Regions from separate parts of the Streptomyces sp. NPDC017246 genome, predicted to be linked through region 2. Evidence: riboswitches for the same ligand, from Rfam matches in the RefSeq annotation. Region 2 holds a riboswitch; the other holds the start of a gene.
What was found. Region 2 has a riboswitch for ZMP and ZTP ahead of ACH4MY_RS28030 (bifunctional 5,10-methylenetetrahydrofolate dehydrogenase/5,10-methenyltetrahydrofolate cyclohydrolase). Riboswitches for the same ligand answer to the same signal wherever they lie in the genome.
Positions count from the first base shown of each region.

Region 1 (8,731 bases), on a different contig from region 2:
CCGCGCGCTGGGACGGTTCAAGGAGGGCTCGGCCTTCCGGCCGTGGCTGTTGCGGATCGTCGTCAATGAGACCAGGAACACAGTGCGGTCGGCGGGTCGGCAGCGGGCCGTCGCCGACCGGGAGGCGGACCTGCTCGGGGGCGAGCCGCGGATACCGGAGTCGGCGGACCCGGCGGTCGCGGCCGAGGAGCGGGAGCGGAGCCGACGGCTTCTCGACGCGCTCGACGGGCTGACCGAGGACCACCGGCAGGTGGAGATCCACCGGTATCTGCTGGAGCTGGACGAGACGGAGACGGCCCAGGCCCTCGGCTGGCCGAAGGGGACGGTGAAGTCCCGGCTGAGCAGGGCGCTGAGGAAGCTGGGACTCGTGCTGGAGCAGGGCCCGGAGGGAGGTGAGGAGCGTGGCTGACGAGGATCTGCCGGACGAGCTGAGGGAGCTGGGACGGCGGCTGCGGGTGCCGGACGTGGACGGCGCGACGATGGCCGAGCGGGTGCTCGCGCAGCTTCTCGCCGAGCGGGTGCCGACGCCGGTGCCCGAGTCCGGGCCGGTGTCCGTGACCGGTCCGGTGCCCGTGAGCGGTCCGGAGCCCGAGTCCGTGCCGGGGCCCGCGCCCGGGCGGGTCCGGTGGCGGTGGTGGGCGGCGGTGCGGGGGCGGGCGCGGGAGCGGTGGCGGGCGCTGGTGGCGGTCCTGACCGGGGTGCTGATCGTGCTGGTGCTCACCCCGCCGGTGCGGGCGGCGGTGGCGGACTGGTTCGACTTCGGCGGGGTGGCCGTGCGGTACGACCCCGAAGGGCGCCGTGTCCCGGCCGGTGGCGCGGTGCCGGGCTGCCCGGAGCCGGTGCCCCTGGCGGAGGCGGGGCGGCTGGCGGGCTTCGAGCCGCTGATACCGAGGGCGCTGGGCGCGCCGGACGCGGTCGCGGTGACGGGCTCGGCCGAGCGCGGCCGGGCGGTGATCAGTCTGTGCTGGCGCGTCGGGGGTCGGACCGTCCGGCTCGACCAGTTCCCGGCCCGGCTGGACATCGGCTTCGCCAAGCAGGTCAGGGTCCGTCCGGAGTGGGTCGATCTCCCGGACGGCGCCCAGGGGTACTGGTTCGCGGCCCCGCATCCACTGACCTTCCCGATGACGGACGGGACGGGCTCGGCCTGGACCCATGAGGTCCGCACGGCGGGCCCCACGCTCCTCTGGACGAGGAACGGGGGCACGCTCACCTTCCGCCTGGAGGGCATACCCGACCTGGGGGAGGCCCGCCGGACGGCCGAGTCGGTGGAGTCCACCGAGTCGGTGCAGTCGGCGGGGTCGGCGGACTGACGGCCGGGGCGGGTCAGGCATCGCCGTCCCGGCCGGGGCGGCGTCCCGGGCGGGTGCCCGGGGCGGGTCAGACCGGGAGGCCGGGGGCCGGGAAGGCGGACATCAGGTCGGCGACCTCGGCGCGGATGGCGAGGAGGGCCTCCTCGTCACCGGTGCCGGCCGCCGCGACGCCGCGGTCGATCCAGTCGGCGACCTGCGTCATGTGCTCCGGGGTGAGGCCCCGGGAGGTGAGGGAGGGGGTGCCGATGCGGATGCCGGAGGGGTCGAAGGGCTTCCGGGTGTCGTAGGGGACGGTGTTGTAGTTGACGACGATGCCCGCCCGGTCGAGGGCCTTCGCGGCGATCTTGCCCGGGACCTGCTTGGGGGTGAGGTCCATCAGGATCAGATGGTTGTCGGTGCCGCCGGAGACCAGGTCGAAGCCACGGGCGAGGAGCGCCTCGGCGAGGGCCTTGGCGTTGGCGACGACGGCGTGGGCGTAGTCGCGGAAGGAGGGCTGGGAGGCCTCGCGGAGGGCGACGGCGATGGCGGCGGTGGTCTGGTTGTGCGGGCCGCCCTGAAGGCCGGGGAAGACGGCCTTGTCGAGGGCCTTGGCGTGCTCCTCGCGGGACATCAGCATGGCGCCGCGCGGGCCGCGCAGGGTCTTGTGGGTGGTCGTGGAGATCACGTCCACGTGCGGGACCGGGGACGGGTGGGCGCCGCCCGCGATGAGGCCGGCGATGTGGGCGATGTCGGCGACGAGCACGGCGCCGGACTCCCGGGCGATCTCGCCGAAGGCGGCGAAGTCGATCGTGCGGGGCAGCGCGGTGCCGCCGCAGAAGATCACCTTGGGGCGTTCCTTGAGGGCCAGCTCGCGGACCTCGTCGAAGTCGACGAGGCCGGTGTCGTGGCGGACGCCGTACTGGACGCCGCGGAACCACTTGCCGGTGGCGGAGACGCCCCAGCCGTGGGTGAGGTGGCCGCCCATCGGCAGGGCCATGCCCATGACGGTGTCGCCGGGCTCGGCGAAGGCGAGGTAGACGGCGAGGTTGGCCGGGGAGCCCGAGTAGGGCTGGACGTTGGCGTGGTCGACGCCGAAGACGGCCTTGGCGCGGTCGACGGCGAGGGTCTCGACCTGGTCGATGTTCTGCTGGCCCTCGTAGTAGCGGCGGCCGGGGTAGCCCTCGCTGTACTTGTTCTGGAGGACGGTGCCGGAGGCTTCGAGGACGGCGGCGGAGACGTAGTTCTCGCTGGGGATGAGGCGCAGGGTCTCCGCCTGGAGGCGCTCCTCGGCGACGACGAGGGCGGCGAGCTCGGGGTCGGCGGTGGCGAGTGCGGAGTGCTGCGGGGTGCTCATGGTGGTGTCCTCCGGGCGTCGGCGGGTCCCGGGGCACGGCGTGAGAGGCGCGGCGCCACGCGGGACTTCGGTCCCGTGACGCCCAGGCGGGCGGCGTCTCGTGTGGTCTGCCGCGCACGGCTCCCCCGGGGTCGCTTCCCCGTGCGCCAGTCGCCGTGCGTGTTTTCAGAGTAGCGGGCGCGCCGCGCGCGAGGTTTCCCGGTCCGGCATCCGAGCGACGATAGAAACAGGGGCCACACCCCCTCGTCGGGGTCATCCCCCGAGCCGCAGGACGAACGGAGATCCCGTGTCGAGCACACAAGACGCGATCGCTTCGGCGGAGGCGCACAGCGCTCACAACTACCACCCCCTGCCGGTCGTCGTCGCTTCGGCGGACGGCGCCTGGATGACCGATGTCGAGGGGCGCCGCTATCTCGACATGCTCGCCGGATACTCGGCGCTGAACTTCGGGCACGGCAACCGGCGTCTGATCGACGCGGCGAAGGCCCAGCTGGAGCGGGTGACGCTGACCTCGCGCGCCTTCCACCACGACCGCTTCGCCGAGTTCTGCGCCCGGCTCGCGGAGCTGTGCGGCAAGGAGGCCGTGCTGCCGATGAACACCGGCGCGGAGGCCGTGGAGACGGCCGTGAAGACCGCCCGGAAGTGGGGGTACGAGGTGAAGGGCGTGCCGGACGGGCACGCGAAGATCGTGGTCGCGGCGAACAACTTCCACGGCCGGACGACGACGATCGTCAGCTTCTCCACGGACCACGAGGCCCGGGACCACTACGGCCCGTACACGCCGGGGTTCGAGATCGTGCCGTACGGGGATCTGACGGCGATGGAGGCGGCGGTCACCGAGAACACGGTGGCCGTGCTGCTGGAGCCGATCCAGGGCGAGGCGGGGGTCCTGGTCCCGCCGGCCGGCTATCTGGCGGGGGTGCGGGAGCTGACCCTCCGGCGGAACGTGCTGTTCATGGCGGACGAGATCCAGTCGGGTCTGGGCCGGACGGGCAGGACGTTCGCGTGCGAGCACGAGGGCGTGGTGCCCGATGTGTACATCCTGGGGAAGGCGCTGGGCGGCGGGGTGGTGCCGGTGTCGGCGGTGGTCGCCGACCGGTCGGTGCTGGGGGTGTTCCGGCCGGGTGAGCACGGGTCGACGTTCGGCGGGAACCCGCTGGCCTGTGCGGTGGCGCTGGAGGTGATCGCGATGCTGCGGACGGGCGAGTACCAGGAGCGGGCGGCGGAGCTGGGCGAGCACCTCCACGCGGAGCTGGGCCTGCTCGTGGGCGGCGGGGCGGTGGAGGCGGTGCGCGGGCGCGGTCTGTGGGCCGGGGTGGACATCGCGCCGTCGCACGGCACGGGCCGGGAGATCTCGGAGAAGCTGATGGAGCGGGGGGTCCTGGTGAAGGACACCCACGGGTCGACGATCCGGATCGCGCCGCCGCTGGTCATCTCGAAGGAGGATCTGGACTGGGGTCTGGAGCAGCTGAGGGGGGTCCTGTCGGAGGAGTGACCTCGTCCGCTTGCGAGGGAGGCGGGTGCGGGCCGATGCGGGGCAACTCGGGCCATTGACACGGCAGTTGGTCTAGGCCAATGATGCCGCCATGCCGAGACTCCGTCTGCGTCACGCCGTGCGTGCCGCGCTCGCCGCCCTCGTCCCCCTCGCGCTCCTCGGCGCGGTCACGGGACCCGCGCACGCCGCCCCGAAGGCGGCCTGGCCCGAGCCCGTCCCGGTGGTCTCGCACGTCGAGACCACCGACCCCGTCGTCTTCATCACCATCGACGACGGCTGGTTCCACGACCCCGCCGCCGCGAAGCTGCTGCTCGACCGCCGGGTGCCCGCCTCGCTCTTCCTGCTGCCCGGCGCCTACTCGTACGACTCCGGCTATTTCCGCACCCTGCTCGACCAGGGCCGTTCCCGCGTCGAGAACCACACGGTCGACCACCCGGACCTGACCACCCTCGACGCCGCCGGCCAGAGGGCGGAGGTCTGCGGGGCGCGCGACCAGCACCTCGCCCGGTTCGGCGACGGACCGCGGCTGCTGCGCCCGCCGTACGGGGTGTACGACGCGACCACCCTGACCACGGCCCGCGCCTGCGGGGCGAAGGCGCTGGTGACCTGGACGTACGACCTCACCACCTGGGGCCAGTGGACCCCGCCGACGCCGACGCTGAAGGCCGGCGACATCATCCTGCTGCACTTCAACGAGACGCTGGAGCAGGACCTGCGGCGGGCCCTGGACGCGGCCGAGGCGGCGGGCCTGAAGCCCGCGCCGCTCAGGGAGTACGTCGCGGAGTAGGGCGGGTCACAGGATCACGTGCGGGAGGAAGCGGGCGTACTCGTCGGTGACGAGCCCCGCCGACTCCCGTATCCCGAGCCCCGCCGCCTCGTTCTCGACGACCCACGCGCCGAGCACCACCCGGTTGCCGTCGAAGTCGGGCAGCGGGGCCAGCTCCTGGTAGCAGCAGGGCTCCCCGTCCCGGACGAACGGCTCCGTACCGGCCTCGTGCAGGGTGACGCCCGCGCCCTCGCGGCCCAGCAGCGGCTTGGCGACCCAGCCGCCGGTCGTGGCGAGTTCGCGCGGCCCGTCGAGGTAGGCGGGCAGCAGATTGGGGTGGCCCGGGTACAGCTCCCACAGGATCGCCAGGAGCGCCTTGTTGGAGAGCAGCATCTTCCAGGCGGGCTCGATCCAGCAGGTCGTGCCGGTGCCGCCGCCGTTGTCGAGGGTGCTCAGGACGTGCCCGCCGAAGCGGTCGGTGGTCAGCCACTCCCACGGGTAGAGCTTGAAGCAGCTGCGGACGAACCGGAGCCGGTCGTCGACGAAGCGGCGCGAGAGCCGGTCCCAGCCGATCCGTTCGACGGAGAGCGCCTCGGTCTCCAGCCCGGCCTGCTGGGCGGTCTCGCGCAGATACGCGACCGTCATCAGGTCCTCGCCGAGCTCGTCGCCGTCCGAGTGCGCGAAGTGGACGGGACCCGGGGGCAGCAGGTGGGCCTGGTTCTTCCACGCGTCGACGAGCCGTTCGTGGAGGGAGTTCCACTGGTCGGCGCCGGGGAACCGCTCCTCCATCCAGAACCACTGCGGGCTGGCGGCCTCCACGAGCGAGGTCGGGGTGTCGGCGTTGTACTCCAGCATCTTGGCCGGGCCCGTGCCGTCGTAGCGCAGATCGAACCGCCCGTAGAGGGAGGGGAGTTCCGCGCGCCGCCGCCAGGACTCGGCGACCAGGGACACCAGCTTCGGATCGGTGAACCCGAGCTCGGCGAACCGGTCCCGCTCGACGATGTGCGCGGCCGCCGCCAGGCACATCGCGTGCAGCTCCTCGACGACCTCCTCCAGGGCCTCGACCTCGGGCAGGGTGAAGGAGTAGTAGGCGCTCTCGTCCCAGTAAGGGCGCAGGGAACCGTCCGGGTAGCGGGTCAGCGGATAGACGAGCCCCTGCTCCTCCACCGTCTCCTGCCAGCCCGGTCGGGGCTCGATCGTGTGCCGTCGCATCTGCCGGGCCCCTCTCAGCCGCCGCCGGAACCGGAGCAGCCGAAGCCGCCGGTGTCGACGGCCTTCATGTCGAAGCTGCCGCCGCTCACCTGCTTGTCGCGCACGGAACCGCCGTAGTAGTACGAGCCGCGGGTGGTCGAGCCGCCGTTGTCGTCGTCACCGCCACCGCCGCCGCTCTCGCACTCGTAGCGGGGCAGTTCCTCCCGGGTCAGCGGGTCGACACACCGCTTGTCCGGCTCGGATCCGCACGCGGTGATCGTCGCCGCGAGCACACCCATCCCGCCGAGCACCACCGTGCTCGACCTCAGCCTCCGCATGTCCGTCGCCTTCCCCTTCGCGGTCGCGACCTCCGCGGTCACACCGGCCGCCGTTCACGCTTGTCGCGTTCACGTCTGTCGCGACCGCACAGTGTAGGCCGGTGATTTCCAGCCGCAACGCCTAGAGTCTTTTCGTGCTTCTAGGGATGATTTGTGCGCTCGCTTCGTCCGTCTGCTTCGGCGCCGCCTCGGTTCTCCAGGCGATGGGCGCCCGGGCCGCGACTCCGGGGACCGGTGGCGGCGTCGACGTCGCGCTGATGTGGCGGGCACTGCGCCAGTGGCGGTACCTCCTCGGACTCGGGCTGGACGGAACGGGGTTCGTCCTGCAGATCGTCGCCCTGCGGACCCTGCCCATCTACGTGGTGGGCGCGGCCCTCGCCGCGAGCCTGGCGGTCACGGCGGTCATCTCCTCCCGGCTGCTGCGCGTGCGGCTGCGCCGGGTCGAGTGGGCGGCCGTGGCCGTGGTCTGCCTCGGGCTCGGGATGCTCGCCCTGGCCGCCGGGAAGGAGGGCCACCGGGACGGATCGGAGTGGCTGCGCTGGGCGCTGCTCGCGATCTCCCTCGGAGTGCTGCTGCTCGGCGTCGTGGGCGGCCGGCTGCCGGAGAAGCCCCGCGCGCTCGTCCTCGGCCTCGGGGCGGGCTTCGGCTTCGGGGTGGTGGAGGTCGCCGTCCGGCTGATCGACGGCATCGATTTCGCCGACCCGGTCTGGTACGCGCTCCTGGTGGGCGGCGGCGCCGCGTTCCTCCTGCTGACCTCGGCACTCCAGCGCGGCTCGGTGACCACGGCCACGGCGGGCGCGGTGCTCGGCGAGACGGTCGGACCGGCGATCGTCGGGGTGGTCTGGCTCGGCGACCGCACGCGGGAGGGCTACGGCTGGCTCGCGATCCTCGGCTTCGCGATCGCGGTGGCGGGCTCCCTCGTCCTGGCCCGCTTCGGCGAGCCGCCGGAGGCCGACCCCGCCGGGAAGCCGCTGGCCCCGGTCACGGGCACGGAGACCGGTCCGGGGCGCCCGGCGTAGCGCCCGGCCGATCGGCGGTCCCGGCCGCCAGAAGGGGTGCCCTGTCGCTCGCGCCGCGAGCGCGGCCCGATCGGCGTGTCACCCCTGGGGCAGCACCCTGCACAGGGTCTGCAGGGCGCCCTGCCATCCGCTGTCCGGAGGTGTCGCGTAGCCGACGACGAGGCCGTCCAGGGTCGTCGGCACCGTGGGGCGACGGAACTGGTCGAGGCCCTGGACGGCGAGGCCGTTCCAGGCGGCGGCCCGCAGGACGTCCTGCTCCGTGCCGGGCGGCAGGGCCAGGACCGCGTGGAGCCCGGCGGCGATCCCGCCGACCCTCGTCTCCGGCGAGTGCGCGGCCACCGCCGCCACCAGTTGGTCACGGCGCCGCCGGTAGCGCAGCCGCATCGCCCGGACGTGCCGGTCGTACGCCCCCGAGCCCAGGAACTCCGCGAACGCCAGCTGGTCCGGCGCGCCGGGCCCCCAGTTCACACCCCTCTTCGCCGCCGTCACCTCGCCCACCAGGCTCTCCGGCAGCACCATCCAGGCGAGCCGCAGGCCGGGGGCGAGGGACTTGCTCGCCGTGCCGAGGTAGACGACCCGCTCGGGGTCGAGCCCCTGGAGCGCGCCCACCGGTTGCCTGTCGTACCGGAACTCGCCGTCGTAGTCGTCCTCCAGGACGAAGCCGCCCGAGGCGCGTGCCCAGTCGACGACCGCCGCCCGCCGGTCCGGGGGCAGCGCGCCGCCCAGCGGGAACTGATGGGCGGCCGTCATCAGAACGGCCCCGGCCCGGCCGAGCCCCGCGCCGGCCGCGTCCGCACCGGGTCCCGCGCCCGCCCCACCCGCACCGGGTCCCGGCCCCGGCCCCGGCCCGCGATCTCCCGGGTCCGACAACTCCTCGACCCGGGTGCCGCGTTCGTCGAAGGGCAGGACCGGTGTGCCGAGTCCCTCGCCGGCGAGAAGGGCCCTATGAAGGTCGAGGCCGTACGACTCGACCGCCACGTCCGTCACGCCCCGGCTCCGCAACACCTGCCCCATCAGCGTCAGGCCGTGCACGAAGCCCGTGCAGACGACGATCCGCTCGGGCCGGGCGTGGACGCCCCGGGCACGGGCGAGGTACTCGGCGAGGACGGTGCGCAGTTCGATCCGGCCGCGCGGATCCCCGTACCCGAAGGCCTCGTTCGGGGCCGCGACGAGGGCCCGTCGGTACGCCTTGAGCCACTCCGCGCGCGGGAAGGACGCCAGGTCGGGGGTGCCGGCCTTCAGGTTGTGCGCGGGCGTGGCGGACCGGGGCAGGGCGAGC
Region 1 covers NZ_JBIRMW010000016.1:80,981-89,711, forward strand. Annotated here, with positions in the region: gene ACH4MY_RS30590 (RNA polymerase sigma factor) at 1-409, shown strand, start outside; gene ACH4MY_RS30595 (hypothetical protein) at 402-1,310, shown strand; gene glyA (serine hydroxymethyltransferase) at 1,378-2,643, opposite strand; ZMP/ZTP riboswitch at 2,717-2,807, opposite strand; gene rocD (ornithine--oxo-acid transaminase) at 2,930-4,138, shown strand; gene ACH4MY_RS30610 (polysaccharide deacetylase family protein) at 4,230-4,925, shown strand; gene ACH4MY_RS30615 (glutathionylspermidine synthase family protein) at 4,932-6,116, opposite strand; gene ACH4MY_RS30620 (hypothetical protein) at 6,131-6,433, opposite strand; gene ACH4MY_RS30625 (hypothetical protein) at 6,580-7,452, shown strand; gene ACH4MY_RS30630 (PLP-dependent aminotransferase family protein) at 7,531-8,731, opposite strand, start outside.
Region 1: linked by a shared signal. The riboswitch ahead of glyA (serine hydroxymethyltransferase) and the one ahead of ACH4MY_RS28030 (bifunctional 5,10-methylenetetrahydrofolate dehydrogenase/5,10-methenyltetrahydrofolate cyclohydrolase) in region 2 are both predicted to bind ZMP and ZTP.

Region 2 (8,731 bases):
GAGACCGCGAGCAGTCGGCGGCGCGGTCCTTGGCCGGGCGTCGTCGGGAGGTCGCGGATCGCGGCGATGATGTTGAACCTGCTGATGCGCACGCTGGTGGCCAGGATGGCGGCGAAGGCGATGAGCAGGCCCATGGCCAGTCCGTTGAGGACGCTTGTGGGGGTGATGGCGAACGCGATGCGGATGCTGCTACCGCCGACCGACCAGCCCTGGAAGATCCGCGCGGCCACCACGGCGACGCCCCAGCCGACCGCGACCCCGATGGCCACGCCCAGTGTGCTGGGGGGTGGGCCTCGACCCACAGCATCCGTCCGGCGGCGTCGCAGACCGCGAACAGATGCTCCCCGCCCGTCGCGTACGCCCCCATCAGCTCCCTGATCACCGGCATCGCCGCCGCCAGCGGATGACCGTCCCGGTACGCGGTCAATTCGTCCTCGTCGAGCTCCACCCGGGCAGCCCCGTCCGGACTCACGCGTGCGCGTGCGGAGCGCCGCCACGACGCGGCGACCAGCGGCCGGACGTTCCCGGTCTCGGCAGGGACCCCGTCCGTCGTGGTCGAGGGTTTCGGCCCCGTCCGCCCGGCAACCCACGCATCGCTCAACTCGGCCTCCTCGTCGAGGTCGTCCGGCCCGTCGGGCACATCGTGATGCGGCGGCGCGCCGCAGACAAGCGTCCCGGCACTCGGGCATATGCACCCTGTCCGGGAGCCGCCCCCGACCCGTCCCCGACCCGTCACGTAGAGTGGGGCTCGGGCCGTGACTGGCGCTGGAGGTGGATCACCACCGGGGAGCGGCCCGGCGGGAGCGCGTTCCACCGGCGCGACCGTACCGATGCCGTGCGCCTGGGCGAATCACCGGTCAGAGACGACGCCCAGGAGTTGCCATGTCCACCAGCACCGCCACCCTCATGGACGGCACGGCCCTCGCCCGCCGTACGGTCGAGGAGACCGCCGCCCGCGCCGCCGAGATCACCCGTCGCACCGGCGTCACCCCCTGCCTCGCGACCGTCCTGGTCGGCGCGGACCCGGCCTCCGTGACGTACGTGAAGATGAAGCAGAACCGCTGCGCGAAGGCCGGAATCCGCTCCCAGCACGTCGAGCTCCCCGCCTCCACGACGACCGAGGAGCTCGTCGCCGCGATCACGGCGCTCTCCCAGGACCCCGAGGTCCACGGCATCCTCCTCCAGCACCCCGTCGGCCCGCACATCGACGAGCGCGCCGCGTTCGAGGCCATCGCACCGGAGAAGGACGTCGACGGTGTCACCATGGCCTCCTTCGCCGCCATGGGCTTCGGTCTGCCCGGCTTCGTCTCCTGCACGCCCGGCGGCATCATGCGCCTCCTCGACGCGTACGACGTCGAACTCCGGGGCAAGCGCGCCGTCGTCGTCGGCCGCAGCGCGATCCTCGGCAAGCCGGCCGGTCTGCTCCTCCTCGGCCGCGACGCCACCGTCACCTACTGCCACTCCCGGACCGAGGACCTCTCCTCCGTCGTCCGCGAGGCCGACGTCCTCGTCGCCGCCGTCGGCAAGCCGAACTTCATCAAGGGCGCCGACATCAAGCCCGGCGCCGTCGTCGTCGACGCCGGCTACAACCCGGGCAACATCGGCGACGTCGACTTCGCGTCGGCCGCCGAGCGCGCCTCCCTCATCACCCCGGTCCCCGGTGGTGTCGGTCCCATGACCATCGCCGTGCTCCTCGCCCAGACGGTCGAGGGCGCGGAGCGCCAGCTCGGCCTGTAGGGACGACGTGTGACGGGGCGGCAGCGGCGGTGGTGGCGTGCGGGAGCGGCGCCGACGATTGTCACGGTTCTGTACGGGCGTCGCCCGGTGCGCGGAAATGGGTGGCCGGACGGCCGCCGAACGGCGAACCTGGACCGCGTGCCGCACCCGTCCACCGACACCCCACCGCCGGACCGCCGACCGGGCGAACCCGACCTGCTCGGCGCGTCCGCTGCGCAGGCCGAGTCCACCCCGCGTGACGTGTCCCCTGCGCACGTCCAGTCCGGCTCGCGTGACGCGGCCGAGCCGGGCGACGCGTCCGACCACGTCGATGCGTCCGGCGCGCGTGACGCGTCCGGCGCGCACGACGTCTCCGACCCGGACTACTCGTCCGGGTCGCGCGGTTCAGGTGACCCGGTCGGTGCCTCGACTCTGCTCGGTGCCTCGGATCTGCTCGGCGCGCCGGACCAGGTCGGTGCGGCAGCCCGCCCCGGCGGTGCGTCCCGCTCCAGCGACGCTGCCGGCCCCGGGGATACGTTCGGCCCCGGCGACACGTCCGACGCCGGCGACACGTCCGGCGGGAGTCGGGCGCGCCGCTCCGCCGTGGCGCCGCGAGCCGGCTCCGAGTCCGGCTGGTCTCCCCGGCTCGTCCGGCTCGGCGCGCCCCGGCCCGGCCCCGCCGCGCGGCGCGCCAACCGGTTCGGCGTGCCGCTCGTCCCGCTGCTCGTGGCCGCCCTCGTGGCGACCGCCTTCCTCGCCGCCCGTGGCGGAACAGAGCAGAGCGTGTCCACCGCCGGCCGGCCGGGCGAGGACGCGATCGGCGCTCCGCCGCCCGTCGTCGGCGGAGACGGCCGGCCCGAGGCCACCCCGCCCGGCGACGGAGGACCGGCCGACACGCGCACCGGCGACACCGGGGCCACCGGCACCCGTACCGCCGACACGCCGACGGCAGACGCGGGCACGGACGGCACACCGACCCGCACCGCGCGCCCACAGCGGTCCGCTCCCCCCGGGGACAGCCCGTCCCCGACGCCTTCCCGCACCGGGAGTACCACCGCCCGCCACACCCGACCGCCTCCGCGACGCGTGACGGTGGCTCCGAGCGGCCCGTCTCCTTCGAGGCGCTGCGCGTCGGCGACTGCTTCGACATCGACCGCGACGCGCCGGGCACCGCCCTCCGGCGCGCCTGCGACACGCCGCACCAGGCCGAACTCGTCGCCCGGCTCCGCCTGACCGGCCTGCGCGCCACCGACGCGGCGATCCGTGAGGCGGCGACCCTGCTGTGCCGCGAACCGCTGCGCCGCAAGGCCGCGCGGCAGCCGGCCGGCACGCGCTGGACCACCTTCGTCCAGTACCCGTACCGAACCAGCTACCTCCTCGGTTCGGACACCGTCGCCTGCAGCCTGGCCGCCTCCTCCGCCACCGGCGGCAAGATCAGCCACCGGCTCCGGTAGGGCCGGCGGCGAGGGCCGTCGCCAGGGCGGTGGCCGGATCGCGGTCGGGCGGTCCGGCGGGGGACCAGCGGGCCCCGGACTTGAGGTACGGCCACCAGCGCCCGTCCTCACCGAGCCGTAGCTGCGTCTCCGCGCCCACCACGGTCCAGCGCGCGCCCGCCCGTCGCAGTACCGGCCGCTCGTCGTCCTCCCAGGCCTCCGAGAGCCGGGCCCCGGCCCAGGTGAGAGCCTCGGCGTCCGGCGTCCACTCCTCCTCCAGTACGGCGAGGGCGGCGGCGCCCCCGAACCGCCACGCGCGCATGGCCAGGTCCATCTCCGCCCGTGTCCGCCCCGAACCGGAGGTGAGCCGCGCCGCGATCCACGGCGCGGGGGAGCCCGACGCGAGCCGCACCGCGTCCTGCGCAGCCGTCAGCGGCGGCGCCTCAGCAGGGGATCCGCCGACCGCGCCGCCACCGAGCACGCCCGACGCGCCGACGGTGAGCGCCTCCACGAGCATGCGGTGGGCGCGGTCCGCCGCGTCCGACGCGAGGAATTCGAGCGCCTCCGGGTCGATCCCCGGCCCCGGCTCCGTATCCGTGTCAAGGGACGGCGACCGGCCCGGCGCGTCAGGGGCGACCGGTGGGGCGGGCAGCGGCGGCAGCAGGAAGGCCGCCGCGTACGCCTCCTCGGCCGACACGCCGGGCATCCCGCCGACGCCCTCGGCGCCGTCCGCGTCCGGCGTGTCGTCCGCTCCCCGCCCGCCGCGCACGGCACGGGAGACGCTGCGCTCCTGCAGCTGGTCCAGGAGGGTGCGCTCGCCGCGCCCCCGCATCAGGAGCAGCACGAAGGGGTCCTCGTCGAGCAGGCGCGCCACCTGGTAGCAGAGCGCCGACGTGTGCGGACAGTGGTCCCACGCCTCGCAGCCGCACTCCGGATCGAGGTCGCCGATCCCCGGCAGCAGATCGAGTCCGGCCGCCGCCGCGTCCTCCACCAGGTGCGGCGGCATCTCGCGGTCGAGGAGTGCCGCGATGTGGCCCGCGCTGTCCACGGCGAGGTCGAGAAGCCGTTCCCACTCCTCCTCCGAGAACTCCCGGACCAGCACGTCGCTGCGGTGCGCCGTGCCGTCCCGGTCCTTGACCACCGCCGTGATGCGGCCGGGCCGCACCGACACGGCGCCCACCGCGCCCGCCCGCGCCTGCCGGCGTCCCGCCTTGAGCTGCTGGCCGTCGAGCGCCGTGTCCTCCAGGGCCTTGAGCCACGCCCGGCCCCACCAGGTGCGGGTGAAGGCCGCGCCCTGCGAGGGAGGCAGCGCCGCGAAGGTCCGCTCGTCGCCCTCGTGTCCGTACTCGCTCATCGTCCGTCCCCCCGCAGTCGTACGAGCTCCGCCAACTCGGCATCGGTCAGTTCGGTCAGCTCCGGCGGGGTGTCCCCGCCCGCGCCGAGGACGGAGTCCGCCAGCTCCCGTTTGCGGTCGAGCATGGTCGCGATCCGGTCCTCGATCGTGCCCTCGGCGATCAGCCGGTGCACCTGAACCGGTCGGTCCTGTCCGATCCGGTACGCGCGGTCGGTGGCCTGGGCCTCCACGGCCGGGTTCCACCAGCGGTCGTAGTGCACGACGTGTTCCGCGCGGGTGAGGTTGAGGCCCGTGCCGGCGGCCTTCAGGGAGAGCAGGAAGACCGGGACCTCGCCGTTCTGGAAGCGGACGACCATCGCCTCGCGCTCGGCGACCGGTGTCCCGCCGTGCAGGAACTGGGTCCGTACCCCGCGTGCCGCGAGATGCGCCTCCAGGAGCCTGGCCATCCCCACGTACTGGGTGAACACCAGCGTGCAGGCGCCTTCGGCGAGGATCGTGTCGAGCAGTTCGTCGAGCAGTTCCAGCTTGCCCGAACGGCCCTCGATCCTCGGCCGTTCCTCCTTGAGGTACTGCGCCGGATGGTTGCAGATCTGCTTGAGACCGGTCAGCAGCTTCACGACCAGACCGCGCCGCTCCATGCCGTCGGCCTCGGAGATCGCCTCCAGGGTCTCCCGTACCACCGCCTCGTAGAGACCGGCCTGTTCCGGCGTCAGGGAGACGGTGCGGTCGGTCTCCGTCTTCGGCGGCAGCTCGGGTGCGATGCCCGGGTCCGACTTGCGGCGGCGCAACAGGAACGGACGGACCAGCGCGGCCAGTCGTGTGGCGGCGGCCGGGTCCCGGCCCCCCTCCACGGCGGCGGCGAACCGCGTCCGGAAGGTGCCCAGGCTGCCGAGCAGTCCCGGGGTGGTCCAGTCGAGGATGGCCCAGAGCTCGGAGAGGTTGTTCTCCACCGGTGTGCCGGACAGCGCCACGCGCGCGCGTGCCCCGATGGTCCGCAGCTGCTTGGCCGTCGCCGAGTACGGGTTCTTGACGTGCTGCGCCTCGTCGGCGACGACGAGTCCCCAGGTCCGCGCGGCGAGTCGTGGCGCGTCGAGCCGCATGGTGCCGTACGTGGTGAGGACGAAACCGCCGTCGGCCAGGTCCTCCAGGTCACGGGTGGCGCCGTGGAAACGGCGCACGGGCGTGCCGGGCGCGAACTTCTCGATCTCCCGCTGCCAGTTGCCCATGAGCGAGGTCGGGCAGACGACGAGGGTGGGCCCTGCGGAGGCCGGGTCGGACTGCCGGTGGAGATGCAGGGCGATGACCGTGATCGTCTTGCCGAGTCCCATGTCGTCGGCGAGACAGCCGCCGAGGCCGAGCGAGGTCATCCGGTGCAGCCAGTCGAGACCGCGCAGCTGGTAGTCGCGCAGGGTCGCGGCGAGCGCCGGGGGCTGGGAGACCTCCGGCCGGCCGCCCTCGGGATCGGCGAGCCGCTCCCGCAGCCGCTCCAGCCAGCCGCTCGCCGCCACCTCGACGGTGTGGCCGCCGATCTCCGTGGTGCCGGTGAGAACGGCCGAGAGGGCGTCCACCGGAGTCAGCTTCCGGTCCGAGTGGGACCGGGCCCGGTGTACCTCGGCCGGGTCGACCAGCACCCACCGGTCACGCAGGCGCACGAGGGGTCGCCCGGCCTCGGCGAGCCGGTCGAGCTCGGCGCGGCTCAGCTCGTGATCGCCGACGGCGAAGCGCCAGTTGAAGCCGAGCAGAGCGTCGGCGGAGAGGAAGGAGGGAAGCCCGGAGGAGCGGCTCTCGTCGGACTCCTGAGAGTCCTCGGCTTCCCCGGTTCCTCCGATGCCCCCGACTCCTCCGGGTCGCGTGGCCTCTCCGAAGCCCTCGGGGGGGCGCCCCGCCTCGTGGGCCGTTCCACCCGTCGGGCCGATCACCGCGCTCGCGGTCAGCCGGTCGGCGAGCTCGCGCGGCCAGTGCACCTGGACCCCGCTCGCACTGAGGGCGCGCCCCGGCGCGCCGAGGAGCTCCGCGACCTCCTCGTCGGCGAGTTCGACGGTGTCGGGTACGGCCGCGGTCAGGAGCGGGGCCAGCGGGGGCCAGGCGCGGGCGGCGCGCCGCAGTGCGAGGAGGGCGTCCATCCGGGCCCGGGGACCGAACGCGGCTCCCGTCCGGCCGGAGCCCGCCCATACCTCCGCCGCGTCCGCGACCAGCGTCGGATCGGCGACGCCGTGCAGTTGCAGCACCGCACGGAAGGTCGGCGCCTCCTCCGACTCGGCGGTGAAACCGGGAAGTTCGAGCCGGAGCGAGAGCCGAACGCCCGCGTCGTGCACTGCGGCCACATCGGCGGCCCACGCCCGGTGCTCGGGAATCGTCTGCGGCGTGTGGGTCGCGAAGGCCGGCCCGCCGGCGGCGAGGGGAGCCGCCGGGGTACGGGGCAGGGCGTCGGCGACGGCGTCGGCGAAGGCGCGGAGCAGCGCCTCGGGTTCGGGAAGGAGCGGCGGCTCGTCCGACGACAGCGGTACGGCGTGGGCCGTGGGCGGCATCGACGCGGCGAGCGTCCGCAGTTCGGCCAGTTCGGCGGGGCCGAGGGGACCTGCTCGCCAGGCGTCGACGTCACCGGGCGTGAGGCCGGGTAGGAGCAGGCCGCGGGCGACGAGGTCGAGGGCGAGGAGCGAGGCGGCGCCCCAGAAGGCACTCGCGGGGGACGCGGCGTCGGAGAAACGGGCGCGGGCGAGCAGCGGCAGGGAGTCCCGTACGGAGAGGGTGAACGCGGGAACGGTCACCGGCCGAAGGGTCTCGCCGTCCACCACCGTGATGTCGACGGGGACCGGCGTGGCGTCCGGGGCGGTGTGTCGGGCGGTGCCCGGTGTGTCCGAGGTGCCTGTGCCCGTGTCTGTTCCTGCGCCTGCGCCGGTACCCGTGCCGTCGGGTGTGTCCGGCAGTGCGTCACCGTCCGGCGACCAGAAGGCGATCCGGCCTGCGCGAGGCGGATCGGCGGGAAGGAAGACGGCGGAGAGGCGGGTGAGTTCGCGGGGGAGTTTCAGAGCGGGTTCGCGGGCGGGATCATCGGGTCCGTGCGACAGCGACAACGCATTCCTCAAATTTGACTACCTGACGTCCGAGCCGCCGAGGGTACCTGACGCGAAGCCGCGACGGCGCGCTCATCTCGCGTGATCCACACCACAGCCCCGCGAGGGTGGGGATCTCCCTACCTCCGGCCCCCGGCGCGCCCCCGCCCCGGGGCGGGTGGTGACGCCATGGCTCCGGACGCCCGCGGATCCGTACGTTCTCGGTAGGCGCCCACAGGCCGAACGAACACGGAACCCGCCGAGTCGCCGCCGGATCCCGACCGACAGAAACCGGAGCCAGCCATGTCCCAGGCCACCATCCTGCCCCCGGCCGCCGCACCCGCCGCGGCGCCCGGCCGCGCCAGGGGCGGCAGCGAGTTCTCCCCGCTCCTGCGGATGGTCAGGGAACAGGGCCTCCTCGAACACCGCCCCGCCTGGTACGCCCGCGGCATCGCGGTGAACCTCTTCGGCATCGCCGCCGTGGTGGCCGGACTCGCCCTGATCGGTCCCTCCTGGTGGGTCCTGCCGCTCGCCGTACCCCTCGCGCTGCTCTCGGCCCGGGTCGCCTTCGTCGGCCACGACGCCGGACATGCCCAGATCACGGCGAACCGGAAGGTCAGCCGGATCGTCCAGCTCGTCCACGCCAACCTTCTGCTCGGCATGAGCAGGGAGTGGTGGAACGACAAGCACAACCGTCATCACGCCCACCCCAACCACCTCGACAAGGACCCGGACGTCGCGGCCGACATCCTCGTCTTCGCCGAGCACCAGACCACCGGTCGCAAGGGGCTGCGCGGATTCCTCACCCGCCACCAGGCCTGGCTGTTCTTCCCCCTGACGACCCTGGAGGGCATCGCGCTCAAGGTGTACGGGGTCCAGTCCCTGCTGGCGAAGGACGGACCCTGCCGCACCCGCCGCGAGCGGCTCGTCGAGGGCTCGCTGCTCCTCGCCCACTTCGCCGGATACACGGCCCTGCTGCTCACCCTCCTCACCCCCGCCCAGGCCCTCGTCTTCGCCCTCGTCCACCAGATGCTGTTCGGAGTGCACCTGGGTATGGCCTTCGCCCCCAACCACAAGGGCATGGAACGGCCCGACGAACACGCGGACGGCGAGAGCTGGGGTCATCTGCGGCGCCAGGTGCTGACCTCGCGCAACATCCGGGGCGGCGTCCTGAC
Region 2 covers NZ_JBIRMW010000013.1:237,894-246,624, reverse strand. Annotated here, with positions in the region: partial or broken gene ACH4MY_RS28040 (hypothetical protein) at 1-269, opposite strand, end outside; partial or broken gene ACH4MY_RS28035 (transcriptional regulator) at 278-601, opposite strand; ZMP/ZTP riboswitch at 746-854, shown strand; gene ACH4MY_RS28030 (bifunctional 5,10-methylenetetrahydrofolate dehydrogenase/5,10-methenyltetrahydrofolate cyclohydrolase) at 883-1,737, shown strand; gene ACH4MY_RS28025 (hypothetical protein) at 1,876-2,949, shown strand; gene ACH4MY_RS28020 (SWF or SNF family helicase) at 3,151-4,503, opposite strand; gene ACH4MY_RS28015 (DEAD/DEAH box helicase) at 4,500-7,577, opposite strand; gene ACH4MY_RS28010 (fatty acid desaturase family protein) at 7,860-8,731, shown strand, end outside.